Regions from separate parts of the Comamonas piscis genome, predicted to be linked through region 1. Evidence: predicted binding sites of a transcription regulator. Region 1 holds the regulator's gene; the other holds the start of a gene.
What was found. Region 1 encodes HrcA, which represses chaperone genes, less so after heat shock. Its sites were predicted from a motif close to TTAGCACTCNNNNNNNNNGAGTGCTAA; they were not measured.
Positions count from the first base shown of each region.

Region 2: the regulator HrcA is predicted to act here: its motif matches at 1,942-1,968, upstream of HS961_RS06585 (co-chaperone GroES).

Region 1 is NZ_CP058554.1:4,587,383-4,594,587, forward strand. Features, by position in the region: gene HS961_RS20735 (hypothetical protein) at 1-462, opposite strand, end outside; gene HS961_RS20740 (hypothetical protein) at 726-1,190, opposite strand; gene HS961_RS20745 (helix-turn-helix domain-containing protein) at 1,279-1,536, shown strand; gene HS961_RS20750 (hypothetical protein) at 1,669-2,550, shown strand; gene HS961_RS20755 (DUF2026 family protein) at 2,681-3,304, opposite strand; tRNA gene HS961_RS20760 (tRNA-Ile) at 3,420-3,496, opposite strand; gene hrcA (heat-inducible transcriptional repressor HrcA) at 3,549-4,550, opposite strand; gene HS961_RS20770 (sigma-70 family RNA polymerase sigma factor) at 4,788-5,324, shown strand; gene HS961_RS20775 (FecR family protein) at 5,394-6,443, shown strand; gene HS961_RS20780 (TonB-dependent siderophore receptor) at 6,597-7,205, shown strand, end outside.
Region 2 is NZ_CP058554.1:1,481,527-1,488,731, reverse strand. Features, by position in the region: gene HS961_RS06595 (hypothetical protein) at 1-908, shown strand, start outside; gene HS961_RS06590 (TetR family transcriptional regulator C-terminal domain-containing protein) at 1,057-1,737, shown strand; gene HS961_RS06585 (co-chaperone GroES) at 2,062-2,352, shown strand; gene groL (chaperonin GroEL) at 2,521-4,164, shown strand; gene HS961_RS06575 (Zn-dependent hydrolase) at 4,361-5,617, opposite strand; gene hydA (dihydropyrimidinase) at 5,634-7,100, opposite strand; gene HS961_RS06565 (NCS1 family nucleobase:cation symporter-1) at 7,144-7,205, opposite strand, start outside.

The sequences.
Region 1 (7,205 bases):
TTTTGCTCTGTTTGCTGCTATTTGCTCTGCTTTGGGGAGTGCGGCAAACGCATCATCTATCTTTTGATCTTTGAATAGGCTGAAGCTTTTTCGAGCCAGTTCACAAAAACTGGGGACACTGCAGGATTGGTGATAATGTTGATAAAGGCCTGCGCCAGTTTTTTTATTAATAACAAAGAAGTTGAAGTCCATGAGGCCAGAGTCTTGACCTAGATCATTCACTCGAACTACAACCCCAGCTCCGTCATTGATCAGTTGGCAAAATCTACGCTGATCTTTTACGGTTACAACCAAGCCAATTCGGTAATTTGCATTAATTGCATCGTTGATTAGAAGGAGTCTTTGTCCCTGAATCACTGCACCAATGTTTGGCGGGTTATTATGAAGGTGAGAAGCCCATTGATCGAGGGTTAGGTTTTTGCTGACCGCCTCGAAGGTAAATCCAAAGAACCGAACTTTCATCCCACTCCTCTTGGTAACTAATATTTGGATGCAGTGTACCGCCAGGGGCGAACTATGGCTAGACATCGTGTTGCCCTAACCAGCGGGCATGGAAGTTCACTAGGGCCGCTCGGGCCTACGAGTGACAGTCACCCCGCCTCCGAAAAAGGGCAAGGCGATTCGGTCTAACTTCGCTTTTTCACGCGATCCCGGCAAAGGGTTCGTGCCGCGCGGCGCTTGGCTGCAGCCATATTCTGCAATCAATTGCACACTACCTTGACACACTACTTGAAGGCTGTCCGAGCCTCTTGCTTGAAACCAATCTCGCAAGATCGAACGCAAGCATTGCCCGTCTTTCGCTCCTCCGCAACCTTGTCGCAGCCCTCCCGCATGACATCAGAGGCCATCACGTCTGAATTTGCCATCTTAGAGAAGTTCGCAACATACACACCTGCTAAAGCCTTGCCTCGATAGAAGCATTGATCCGGAGCGGATGCTTCGGCTTTTGCCTCTGCCTTCTTTCCATTGGACTGTACCGTCACAGCTTTTCGCGCTGCACTCGATGCGGCATCCTTGTCTTTTTTCGGCAAGACGGCGGCCACAACACCGATGGCGAACACGATCAGCAGCCACTTGCCGACGCCGCCCTTGGGCTTTTTCTTCGCGGGTGCCGCTGCCCCACAGTGTGGACAAGTTCTCGCCTCTGTGCTGACCTGGTTAGAGCATTCTTTGCACGTTGTCATTGCCATATTTTTGTTCCTTCCCATTTTGCAGTATATATACGGAATTCTGTAGCGTATCACGGTTGATCCTTGCTTAATATTTTGAGCAAGCAACTTGGAACCAGATCAGGCATTCGGGCAGGCGCTGCGCAGCCTGCGAACAAAGCGGAAGTGGACGCAGACCGACTTGGCGCTGCGGGCTGACGTTGACCGCAACTATGTGTCCTTGATCGAGCTTGGCCGCAACAGTCCGAGCGTGCGCCTAATGTTCCGACTGTGTGACGCCCTCGACATTACCCCCTCTGACATGCTTAAAGATGTAGAACGCCGCATCAGCGTGCTGGCGAAAGCTCGTCAAGCTTTTGAAGATTGACCTCTACTTCGATCAGATTAGTCGTCCTGCAATTGATTGCACAGGATAATTGAGTACCTGCAACGGGTACCACAAAGGACAACATAAGCGCTTCGATTGATCCGCCTATGCAGGCCACGCTAACGAGGGAAGATGCCTGCACTTGTTCCTGAGCTTGTCAACATGGCAAGCGACCCAAACGTATCCACTACTGACTTGCTACGCCGCTCACTCGTTGTCGCTCATCGCCTCGCAGTGCCTGAGCTTGTGGACTGGATAACTTTTGAACTTGATGGATTCAGGGGAAACCCAATCCCCCCGTATCGGGAGATTATCGGGAGACCTCAAGTGCTAAACCCGCTTCAGGGATATCAGCCGTTAATGTTTCCGGATGTGAAGTGGACAACCTTATTTTCGAAAATCAAAATTAAGCAATCGCTTCCCGAGTTGGAACAATTGGCCAAGAGTGAGACCGGTGTCAGAGTGAATTATTCCGCAGAACTCGAACATAAGTTACGAGAGAGCTTAGCCATCCCTCTGACGCCATCCGTGGCCATATCCACGGTACAAATTTACGGGATAGTGGAGCAAGTACGAAGCCGAATCCTGAAGTGGGCGTTAGACCTCGAAGTGCGCGGCATTATCGGTGAAGGCATGTCCTTCACGCCACAGGAGAAACAAGCAGTGCAACAGCAACACTACCACTTTGGCGACGTATCAGGATCACAAATTCAGATCAGTTCCAGCGGGTCAACCCAGACCCAAGCAAACACTCAGTGCACCGACATTGATGCCTTGAAGGGCTTGATGCAGGCTTTGGGGGCAGTACTTGTGAATGCCAAGGGCGATACAGCCGATGAACTGCGGGCGGAACTTGCAACCCTAAAGGCGCAGGCTGAGTCCCCCAAACCTAAGTGGGAAATCATCAAAGCCACGGCACGAAGCATCAAAACCGTTGCTGAGGGGGCAGGAGGCAGCATCCTTGCCGGGCTGGCGCAGCCACACATGGCAAATTTGCTTGCTCTTGCCGGGTAGCGACGGCTCTGTCAGACACCCTTGCAATCAATTGCAAGAACGACCTGGCCTAAAGGGCCAAGCAGGCTGCTATCCAAGAGGATGCGAAACTATTCCGCAGCTTGGGCCTGTAGACCGTCGCGCATAGAGTTCACCATACGCCGGTTATTGAAGGGGCACGCAGAATAAGCGGCTTTGGCTGCCCGTGACTATCACCCATCATCATGTCCTTGAGACGCTTAGGCGGGCGGCGATGCCATGCCTTACATAACTCGATCAAATCAAAGGTGCCAGCCGGTTGAAAGTCTAGGAGTGTTTCCGTCAACACCCGATCATGCTGAAGGTAGAACTCCCCTGCATGCTGAATTTCTCCAATGCTTTCCTTGGCATTTTCCAGGCGCTTTTGCAGCATCTGCCGGGGCACTGCCCGCGTGTAGCCATCCTCACGCATCGCAACACCCATGATCGGAGCCATGAAGTCGATGAGCCAGCCGTCACATTCCACCCACGCATGGAATGCGTCACTGTCACTCTGACCAACGTCATTCAGATTGCCATACACAGCAACATCAGCTGATGCCTCATTGATCATCATTGCAAAACATCCAGCACTGAGGGTGGCGGGCAAATGATAAGTGTCCCGAAGGATCAAAGTCCCCACCGTAGCAAAGAGCAGGCACGCACGATGCGTTACCGCGACCTCGGTTGCATGAAGCACGCTATAGACAACTTCGTAGATACGCTGGTAGTCGGGCAATGGCAGCAATGGACGCATGGTAGGGGTTCCGCTAAAAATCTGGCAAATTTCTGGCAAAAAAATCCATCAACGACAAATAAGAAAAAGCACCTATCGCGTACCCGCAATAAGTGCTTGATTCATTTCTGTATTTTGGTAGGGCGTGAGGGACTTGAACCCGCGACCAAAGGATTATGAGTCCTCTGCTCTAACCAACTGAGCTAACGCCCCGGCACCACCACTTGCCAGGATCTCCGGCGAGTGAAGCTTTGCATTCTAGCGTTTATTTGGGATGGCTCAGCGCGTTGGAGACGAGCTTTGAGGTGATTCCAACGATCTGGATCATCTTCTCGTAGGGCATGCGTTTGGGTCCGATGACGCCCAAGGTGCCGACCACTTTGCCGTTGACCTGGTAGGGGGTGCTGACGACGGACAGCTCCTCGACAGACAGCAGTTGGCTCTCGCCACCGATGTAGATCTGCACGCCTTCGGCGCGGTTGGAATTTTCCAACAGGTGCAGGATCTGCGTCTTTTGCTCAAACAGGTCAAATGCCCGGCGCAGGTTGGTCATGTCGTTGCTGAAATCGCTGACGGCCAGCAGGTTGCGCTCGCCGGCAATCACCAGCTCATGCGGGGCTGCTTCGCCGTCCTCCTCGACATTCACGGCCGCCAGCATCAGCGCGGCAATCTCGTCGCGCAGGCTGTCGACTTCCTTGCGCAGCAGCTGGCGTACCTGCTCCATCGCTAGGCCAGCGTAGTGGGCGTTGAGGTAGTTGGCCGTCTCGATCAGCTGGCTTTGGGAATAGTCGGACTCGGTGAAGATCACCCGGTTTTGCACATCGCCCTCGGGGGAGACCAGGATCAGCAGGATGCGCTTTTCGGACAGCCTCAGAAACTCGATATGGCGGAAGGCCGAGCTTTTGCGCGGCGCCTGCACAACGCCAACAAACTGCGACAGCTCGGACAGCACGCCAGCCGCACTCGTAATCACCTTTTGTGGCTGCTCCGGCGCAATCTCCGCCGACACCACCTGGTCCGGATCAACCGTCAGCATGGTGTCGACAAACAGGCGGTAGCCCTTGGCGGTGGGGATGCGGCCGGCAGAGGTGTAGGGGCTGGCTATCAGACCCAGGCCCTCCAGGTCGGCCATCACATTGCGGATGGTGGCTGGGGAAAAATCGAGCCCCGGCGCCTGCGTGAGCGCACGGGAGCCCACCGGGTGGCCATCCGCTATATAGCGTTCCACCAAGGTTTTGAGCAGCAGCCGGGCACGGTCATCGAGCATTGGCGCATTTTATCCGCGTCCCGCCCGCCGATAGCCGCGCAGGGCAGAGATAGCGGGTAAATGCGAGGCCAAAGCACCCGCTCGCAGTGCCCACCCGCGACAACTTCTTGCAGCGCATCGTCACAAGATCCTACAAATCGTATTGAAAATCATTCCAATCTATACTCGCGCCTTTTCTGGCGGTGCTGCGGCTCGCAAACTGCGCTGCATGGCGCGCGTCGAATCTGTTGATCCCCTGTGGTTGCACACTATTACCGAGAGTTGCTGAGGTTCCTGCAAAGGGCCGTCAAGGATCGCGACATGGCGGCCGACCTGGCCCAGGAGAGCTATGCCCGGGTGCTGGCGGTGCAGCAATCGGGCGAGACCATTGCCGAGCCCCGGGCGTTGCTCTACCGCACGGCCCGCAACCTGGTGATTGACCAGCACCGGCGCGATGAAGTGCGTGGGCCCCATGCCTCGCTCGATGATGATGGCGATGAGGCGCTGGCCGACCAGATGGCCGGCCCTCAGGCCTGCGAGCCGGAAGCGGCCGCCATGTCGTCGCAATCGGTGGCAGCGATGCTGGACACCATTGCTGCGCTACCCTTGCGCTGCCGCGAGGCCTTTATGCTGCATAAATTCGATGGGCTGTCCCAGGCCGAGGTAGCCCAGCAGATGGGCATTTCGCTGACCATGGTGGAGCGGCACATCAAACTGGCGCTGCAAGCCTGCCGGGCCTGCCAAAACCAGCAGCAAACGGGCCAGCCCCGCCGCAAAGCAGAGGATGGCCGATGAACGCTGCCCCGCTGCTCCGCCCCATGACTCATCAACGGGCTCCGCTTTCAGGTAGGCTCTCGCACTGCCATGACTGACCACACCCTCGCCCCACCCCACAGCGACCTGGATGACCAGGCGCTGGACTGGTTTGTGCGCTTCAGCGCTGCGCCGGAGCAGCTGCGCGCGGATGCGGGCTTTCAGGCCTGGTTGGCCGCCCACTCGGACAACAGCGCAGCCTTTGCGCGCTGGCAGGCAGACTGGCGCCAGCTTGATGCCCTGCCCGCTGACGGCATCGCGCAGCTGCGCCAGCAACTGGCCCGCGACAAGGCAGCGGCCAGCCCGCCAGCCACTGCCGCCCCGGCCCGCCGCTGGTGGCAAGGCGGGGCTGCAGCCTGGCCGCAGACCGCGCTGGCCGCCGTTTTGGTCTGCGCCACCGGCGGCGGTGGCTACCTGGCTTGGGATTACTGGCAGCAGCAGCCGGTGTTTGCGCAAAGCTTTACCACCCAGCGCGGCCAGCTGCTGAATGTGCAGCTGCCCGATGGCAGCGAGATGCGGCTGGACACCGCCACCCAGGTGCAGGTCACGCTGTACCGCCAGCGCCGTGAAGTGCGGCTGCCCGAAGGCCAGGCCGTGTTCCATGTGCAAGCCGACAGCGCCCGGCCCTTTGCGGTGCTGGCGGGCAACACCCAGGTCACCGTGGTGGGCACCCGCTTCTCGGTCCGCAACACCCTGGGCCAGCCGGTACAGGTGGCTGTGGAAGAAGGCCGGGTGCAGGTCGCCCCTGCTGCCACCGCGCCCCACCCAGGGCCCACCGTGCTGCTGGCTGCCGGCGAGCAGACCAGCGCCGATGCCGATGGCCAGATCCAGCCCGCCGCGCCGCTGGCCGCCAGCGGCATGGCCCCCTGGCAAGAGGGCCGCGTCAGCTTTGACAACCTGCCGCTGGGCCAGGCGCTGGCCGAGCTGGAGCGCTATGGCCCCACGGGCCTGGTGCTGCGCGATCCGGCTGTGGCCGCCTTGCGTTTGACGGGCAGCTTTATGCCCAACAACTCCGCCTACTTCCGCAAAGCCCTGCCCAAGGTACTGCCTGTGCAGCTGCAAAGCCATGGCGAGCAGACAGAAATAGTGGCCAAGCCCTGAGCGCCGGCCGCCCAGCGCGCGGGGTCCGCATCTAGGTCATCGCCCGAGCGAAGCATTTATTAAAAATATTTTTCTGAGCCAGGTTGGGGTTTTGGCGGGCGAGCCGTCTACCTGAGAAGGATTCTTATTCATTCGTCTCTGGAGATCGCCTGCATGTCCCGCCTTCCCTTCCACCCCTTGCCGCTGGTTGTTTCCTTGATGCTGGCTGGGGCCACCGCCCAGGCCCAAACTCCCGCAGCCGCTGCACCGGCAGTGGTTGATATCCGCATTGCCGCACAGCCGCTGTCGCAGGCGCTGGACACCCTGGCCCGCCAGGCCAAGCTGGAGCTGATGGTGCAGCCGGCGCTGGTGCAGGGCAAATCCGCACCCGCTGTGCAAGGCCGGCTCAGCGCACGCCAGGCGCTCGACCAGTTGCTGGCCGGCAGCGGCCTCTATGCCGAGCTGGAAGGCAATGCCGTCATCGTGCGCCGCCTGGATGCCGGCGCCCAGAACCTGACCTTGGCGCCCGTGGTGGTGACTGCAACGGCCGAGCAAAGCGCCAGCACTGAACAGACGGGCGCCTACACCAGCCGCGCCGTGACGGTGGGCAAGGGCACGCAGTCGCTCAAGGACATTCCACAGTCCATCAGCGTGGTTACCCGCCAGCTGATGGATGACCAGAACATCACCTCGGTGTATGACGCGCTGGCCAGCACCACCGGCATCACCTTGGCGCAAAGCCCGCAAGGCGGCAAGTACATCTACTCGCGCGGCTTTGACTTG
Region 2 (7,205 bases), 2.1 Mb from region 1:
AAACTGCTGACACCAAGGCAACTGCCAAGAAGGCAGTTGCAACCAAGGCAGCCGCCCCCAAGGCAGCTGCAAAGCCAAAGGCCGCTGCCAAGCCAGCCGCCACCAAAGCAGCTGCAAAGCCTGCTGCCAAGGCCGTCGCCAAAAAGGCAGCTGCCAAGCCAGCCGCCGCAAAAAAGGTCGCCGCCAAGCCTGCAGCCAAATCCACCGCAGCCGCCAAGACCGCCGTGAAGAAGGCCGCTGCTCCAGCTAAGAAGGCTGCCGCTCCTGCCAAGAAGGCCGCTGCTCCAGCTAAGAAGGCTGCCGCTCCCGCCAAGAAGGCCGCTGCTCCAGCTAAGAAGGCTGCCGCTCCCGCCAAGAAGGCCGCTGCTCCAGCTAAGAAGGCTGCTGCTCCTGCGAAGAAGGCCGCTGCTCCAGCTAAGAAGGCTGCTGCTCCTGCGAAGAAGGCCGCTGCTCCTGCCAAGAAGGCTGCGGCTCCTGCTAAGAAGGCTGCTGCTCCGGCCAAGAAGGCTGCTGCTCCTGCCAAGAAGGCCGCTGCTCCAGCAAAGAAGGCTGCAGCTCCTGCCAAGAAGGCCGCTGCTCCTGCTAAGAAGGCTGCGGCCCCAGCTAAGAAGGCTGCTGCTCCAGCTAAAAAGGCTGCTGCTCCTGCGAAGAAGGCCGCTGCTGCTCCAGCTAAAAAGGCTGCCGCTCCTGCCAAGGCTCCAGCTCCAGCCAAGAAGGCTGCTGCACCTGCCAAGGCCCCTGCTGCTGCCAAGGCTCCAGCACCTGCCAAGAAGGCCGCTCCAGCCAAGAAGGCTGCCGCTCCTGCCAAGGCTCCCGCTGCAGCTGCGCCTGCCGCTGCAGAGCCAGTCAAGACCGTGCTCAGCACCAATGCTGCATGGCCTTTCCCCACCAACAGCCGCCCACAATAAGACCACCCAACCGGGCCGCATGCCCGGGTGCCGCAAGGCACCGCTTGGTCAGCAAGGCAACGCGATGCGTTGCCTTTTTTCTTGTCTGTCGTGCAGCGCTATTCATGTCTGGCTACAAGGCCTCCCAAATGCCAGACAATACGGGCTCATGAATGATGCCCTTCCCACACCGCCAGCCAGCGCGCATGCAGCCACTGCCGCGATGGCCCGCAAACCCAGTGCCGCCCGCCTGCGCAAGATTGACATGATCCTGGGCTCGGCAGAGCGGCATTTCGCCTTGCTGGGTTTTGAAGGTGCACCGCTGGAGCAGATCGCGCAGGACGCAGGCTTCAGCCGCCACAACCTGCTGTATTACTACCCCAGCAAAGAGGCGCTGTACCAGGCCGTGCTGGCCTCGGTGATCGATGACTGGCTGGGCCATATGACGGGCCTGTCCAAGGACGGCGACCCCGCGCAGCAGATCCGCCAGTACATCCGCGAGAAGTTCGAGTTCGCCCGCACCCGCCCTTATGGCAGCCAGCTGTTCACCAAGGAGATGATTGCCGGCGCGCCGTTTGCGGCCTCGGCGGTGCGCGAACGCATCGCCCCGCTGCTCGCGGCCAATGTGGCGGCGTTTGCACATTGGGCTGGGCAAGGCTTGATCGCGCCGGTCAATTTCCAGCACCTGATGTTCAGCATCTGGGCCATCACCCAAGGCTATGTCGACCAGCAAACCCAGTTTGCCTTGCTGCAGAACAAGGCAGCGCTGGACGCTGGCGACTTCGCCCAAGCCGAGGCCTTGCTGGTGCAGATGCTGGCCGCGACGCTCCAGATTGCACTGCCGGATTGAGCGCTGCCGACAGCCTCCCTGCCCGCAGCATGGGCGGCCAAACGGCACCAAACCAGCTTAACGCTGCATCTTATTTGCTAGCAAAAAAGCCAATCTAGATAAGCATTTGCAGAGTTCCCGCTGAGAGCCATCGTGATCGGGCAGCGCCCCGGCGACGATTTTTTCCGCCCTCTGCACTTGAACTGTCATCAAATGACCTTATTATTAGCACTCGAAGGGGTAGAGTGCTAAAACCACCGCTACTCAGAAATTTTTGCGTATTTGGTGCGGCATAAGCCGGGCCATCTTTCATCCAAACCTGGTATTGACATTGAAGGAGTTGTTATGAACTTGCGTCCTCTGCACGATCGCGTGATCGTCAAGCGTCTGGAAAACGAAACCAAGACCGCTTCGGGCATCTACATCCCTGACAACGCTGCTGAAAAGCCAGACCAAGGCGAAGTGCTGGCGGTTGGCCCAGGCAAGAAGAACGACCAAGGCGAGTTCATCACGCTGGGTGTGAAGGTCGGCGACCGCGTGCTGTTCGGCAAGTACTCGGGCCAAACCGTCAAGGTGGACGGCAACGAACTGCTGGTAATGAAAGAAGAAGACCTCTTCGCTGTTGTCGAGAAATAAAGCTACTGCGCAGGCGTCATGCGTCGTTGCGCGGTGCTCGCAATCCTCACGTACCCAAGTACGTTCCGGTTGCTGTGCTCCGTGCGCCTAGCCTGACACCTGCTCGCTACGCTTTCTCTCCCGAGCATTCATTCTCATTTCAAGTTTTCAAGTATTTAGGAGCCACAAATGGCAGCAAAAGACGTAGTATTCGGCGGTGAAGCACGTGCACGCATGGTTGAAGGCGTGAACATTCTGGCTAACGCCGTCAAGGTGACCCTGGGCCCTAAAGGCCGTAACGTGGTGCTCGAGCGCTCCTTCGGCGCCCCTACCGTGACCAAGGACGGTGTGTCCGTGGCCAAGGAAATCGAACTCAAGGACAAGCTGCAAAACATGGGCGCCCAGCTCGTGAAGGAAGTGGCCTCCAAGACCAACGACATCGCTGGTGACGGCACCACGACCGCTACCGTGCTGGCCCAAGCCATCGTGCGCGAAGGCTCCAAGTACGTGGCCGCTGGCCTGAACCCGATGGACCTGAAGCGCGGTATCGACAAGGCTGTCGCTGCGCTGGTGGAAGAGCTGAAGAAGCAATCCAAGGCCACCACCACCTCCAAGGAAATCGCCCAAGTCGGTTCGATCTCCGCCAACTCCGACGAATCCGTGGGCAAGATCATTGCTGACGCGATGGACAAGGTCGGCAAGGAAGGCGTGATCACCGTGGAAGAAGGCAAGTCGCTGGACAACGAACTCGACGTCGTTGAAGGCATGCAGTTCGACCGTGGCTACCTGTCGCCCTACTTCATCAACAACCCAGAAAAGCAAGCCGCGATTCTGGACAACCCCTTCGTGCTGCTGTTCGACAAGAAGATCAGCAACATCCGTGACCTGCTGCCTACGCTCGAAGCCGTGGCCAAGGCCGGCCGTCCTCTGCTGATCGTGGCAGAAGACGTCGAAGGCGAAGCACTGGCTACCCTGGTGGTCAACACCATCCGTGGCATTCTGAAGGTTGTGGCTGTGAAGGCTCCAGGCTTTGGCGACCGTCGCAAGGCCATGCTGGAAGACATCGCCATCCTGACCGGCGGCAAAGTGATCGCTGAAGAAGTCGGCCTGTCGCTGGAAAAAGTGACCCTGGAAGACCTGGGCCAAGCCCAACGCGTCGAAATCGGCAAGGAAAACACCACCATCATCGACGGTGCTGGCCAAGCTGCTGAAATCGAAGCCCGCGTGAAGCAAATCCGCGCTCAGATCGAAGAAGCCACCTCCGACTACGACCGTGAAAAGCTGCAAGAGCGCGTGGCCAAGCTGGCCGGCGGTGTTGCCGTGATCAAGGTGGGCGCTGCCACCGAAGTCGAGATGAAGGAAAAGAAGGCCCGCGTGGAAGACGCCCTGCACGCAACCCGCGCTGCTGTGGAAGAAGGCATCGTGGCTGGCGGCGGCGTGGCGTTCCTGCGCGCACGTCAAGCCGTGGGCGACCTGAAGACCGGCAATGCCGAGCAAGACGCTGGCATCAAGCTGATCTTGAAGGCCATCGAAGCGCCTCTGCGCGAAATCGTGGCCAACGCTGGTGGCGAGCCATCGGTGGTGGTGGATGCCGTCCTCAAGGGCACCGGCAACTTCGGCTTCAATGCTGCCAACGACAGCTACGGCGACATGCTGGAAATGGGTATCCTGGACCCAACGAAGGTAACCCGCACCGCACTGCAAAACGCTGCGTCCGTGGCTTCGCTGCTGCTGACCACCGAGTGCATGATCGCTGAAGCCCCCAAGGCTGAAGGCGCACCTGCAATGCCTGACATGGGCGGCATGGGTGGTATGGGCGGCATGGGCATGTAATTGCCACGGCTGCCATAGCGCATACCAAGCCCGCAACCATGCTTGTGGGCTTGGTGCCAGACACCAAAAAACCCGGCACCGTCAAAGGTGGCCGGGTTTTTTATCGTCTCTGGCTAAGGTTCGCAACGCTGCGACGCCCTGGGATAGCTGGAGCCCCGCGTGAAGGAGCCCCTGCAGCGATCCCATCCGCACCGACTCAGCGGCAGGCGCGCTCCAGCATCGCATGCAGCAGCACATTGCAGCCCGCGGTGATGTGCTCGGGCTTGGCATCCTCGATCTCGTTGTGCGATATGCCATCCTTGCAGGGGATGAAGACCATGCCCGCAGGCGCCAGGCGCGCCATATAGACGGCATCATGGCCCGCGCCGGAGACGACATCCATGTGGGAATAGCCCAGCATCTGCGCGCCGCGCCGCACGGCATCAATGCAGTCTGCGTTGAAGGGCTGGGCAGTGTAGCTGGACACCAGGTCGATCTTGATCGGCAGACCGGTCTCCTGGCTGATGCGTGCGGCCACGGCGCGGATGTCCTGGTCCATGGACTCGCAATCGGCATCGGTGGCATTGCGCAGGTCCATGCTGAATTTCACCTCGCCCGGAATCACATTGCGGCTGTTGGGATGCACATGCACCATGCCCACCGTGCCACGCCCATGCGGTGGGTGGCGGTGCGCGCAGGCCACCACTTCCTGCATCACCTGGGTGGCAACCTGCAAGGCATCCTTGCGCAGCGCCATCGGCGTAGGGCCGGCATGCGCCTCCATGCCGGTGACGGTGCAGTCATACCAGCGAATGCCGAGCACGCCGGTCACCACGCCAATGGTCGTGTCGTGGTCCTCCAGCACCGGGCCTTGCTCGATATGGGTTTCGAAGTAGTAGCCAATCGGGTGGTCACCCGGCTCCTGCGGGCCGATATAGCCAATGCGCTCCAGCTCGTCCTTCACGCTTTTGCCGTCGGTATCTTTGGCGGCATAGGCATGCTCCAGGCTGAAGGCCTTGGCAAACACGCCCGAGCCCATCATCACCGGCACAAAACGCGAGCCCTCCTCGTTGGTCCAGAACGCCACCTCGATCGGGGCCTCGGTCTCAATGCCATGGTCGTTAAGCGTGCGCACCACCTCAATGCCGGCCAGCACGCCATAGTTGCCATCAAACTTACCGCCCGTCGGCTGGGTGTCGATATGGCTGCCGGTCATGATCGGCGGCAGGCTGTTGTTGCGGCCAGGGCGGCGCATAAAGCCATTGCCGATTTTGTCGATGGTGACGGTCATGCCCGCCTCCTTGGCCCAGCGTGTCACTAGGTCGCGGCCCTGGCGGTCCAGGTCGGTCAGGGCCAGGCGGCAGACGCCCCCTTTGGGGGTGGCACCAATCTGGGCCAGCTCCATCAGCGATGCCCAGAGCCGGTCGCCATTGATGCGCAGCTGGCTGGTATCGGTCTTCACTTTCGTGTCCATGCTCGATCTCCTTGTTTCATTGCGCGCGTGCCACGGCCGTGGGCGCCGTCTCTTGCGCACGCTTTTGCACCGCCTGGAAGTTGGGGCCAAAAGCCGGCCGCTTGAAATACTGACCGGCGCCCTTTTCGGCCCGCAGCTCGCCGTTGACATACACCAGCCGGCCTCGGCTGATGGTGTGGCTGGGCAGGCCCGTCACCTGCCGGCCTTCAAAGATGTTGAAGTCGCCTTTCGAGTGCTGAGTCTTGGCCGACAAGGTCTTGGTGGCCTTGGGGTCCCAGAGCACCACATCGGCATCGGCGCCCACCCCGATAAAGCCCTTGCGCGGATAGACATTGAAGAGCTTGGCGGTATTGGCCGAGGTGATCGCGACAAATTCGCTGGGCGTCAGGCGCCCGGTGTTCACCCCCGCATCCCAGACCACGGCCATGCGCTCTTCAACGCCGCCCGTGCCATTGGGGGTCTTGGCAAAATTGTCCTTGCCCACCGCCTTTTGCTCGGCGCAGAAGGTGCAGTGGTCCGTTGCCGTGGTGTGCAAATGCCCTGCCTGCAAGCCGCGCCACAGCGCCTCCTGGTGTTCTTTGGGGCGAAACGGCGGGCTCATCACATAGGCGGCGGCGGTGGCGTAGTCGGGATGGCGGTAGACGCTGTCGTCAATCGTCAAATGGCCGGCCAGCACTTCGCCGTAAACCCGCTGGCCCCTCGCCCGGGCGCGGGCAATGGCGTCGGCCGCCTCCAGGCAGCTCACATGCACCACATAAATGGGCACGCCCAGCACATCGGCAATGGCAATGGCGCGGTTGGCGGCCTCGGCCTCCACCATCGGCGGGCGTGACAACGGATGCCCTTCCGGGCCGGTGATGCCCATGCGCGCCACCTCCTGCTGCAGCAGGTAGACCAGCTCGCCATTCTCGGCATGCACGGTGGGCATGGCGCCCAGCTCAAGCGCGCGCTTGAAGCTGTTCACCAGGGTTTCGTCGTCGCACATGATGGCGTTCTTGTAGGCCATGAAGTGCTTGAAGCTGTTGATGCCCTCATCGCGCACCAGCCGGCCCATGTCCTCACGCACCTGCTCACTCCACCAGGTCACCGCCACATGGAAGGAGTAGTCGGCTGCCGACTTCTCCGCCCAGCCACGCCACTTGCGGTAGGCGTCCATCAGCGATTCCTGCGGCGCGGGAATCACAAAGTCAATGATGGTGGTGGTACCGCCGGCCAGGCCAGCGGCGGTACCGGTGAAGAAGTCGTCGGCCGTGACCGTGCCCATGAAGGGCAGCTGCATGTGGGTGTGCGGATCGATGCCGCCGGGCATCACATACTGGCCGCTGGCATCCAGGGTTTCGGTGCCGGCAGGTGCCTGGGCCGCAGCGCCCTCACCGACTGCAACTATCTTGCCGTCCACCAGCAGCACATCGGCGCGCTCTTCGCGGTCGGCATTCACGACGGTTCCCCCACGGATCAAAAGGGGGTGGCTGGCTGTGCTCATCATGTCTCTCCTTTTTTCAGATCACAAAATCGGCGGCTGCCGCTCAGGCACGCCGCAAAACGGCCTGCGAGGCCACCACATGGCTGGCCATCCCAATGCGGTAGA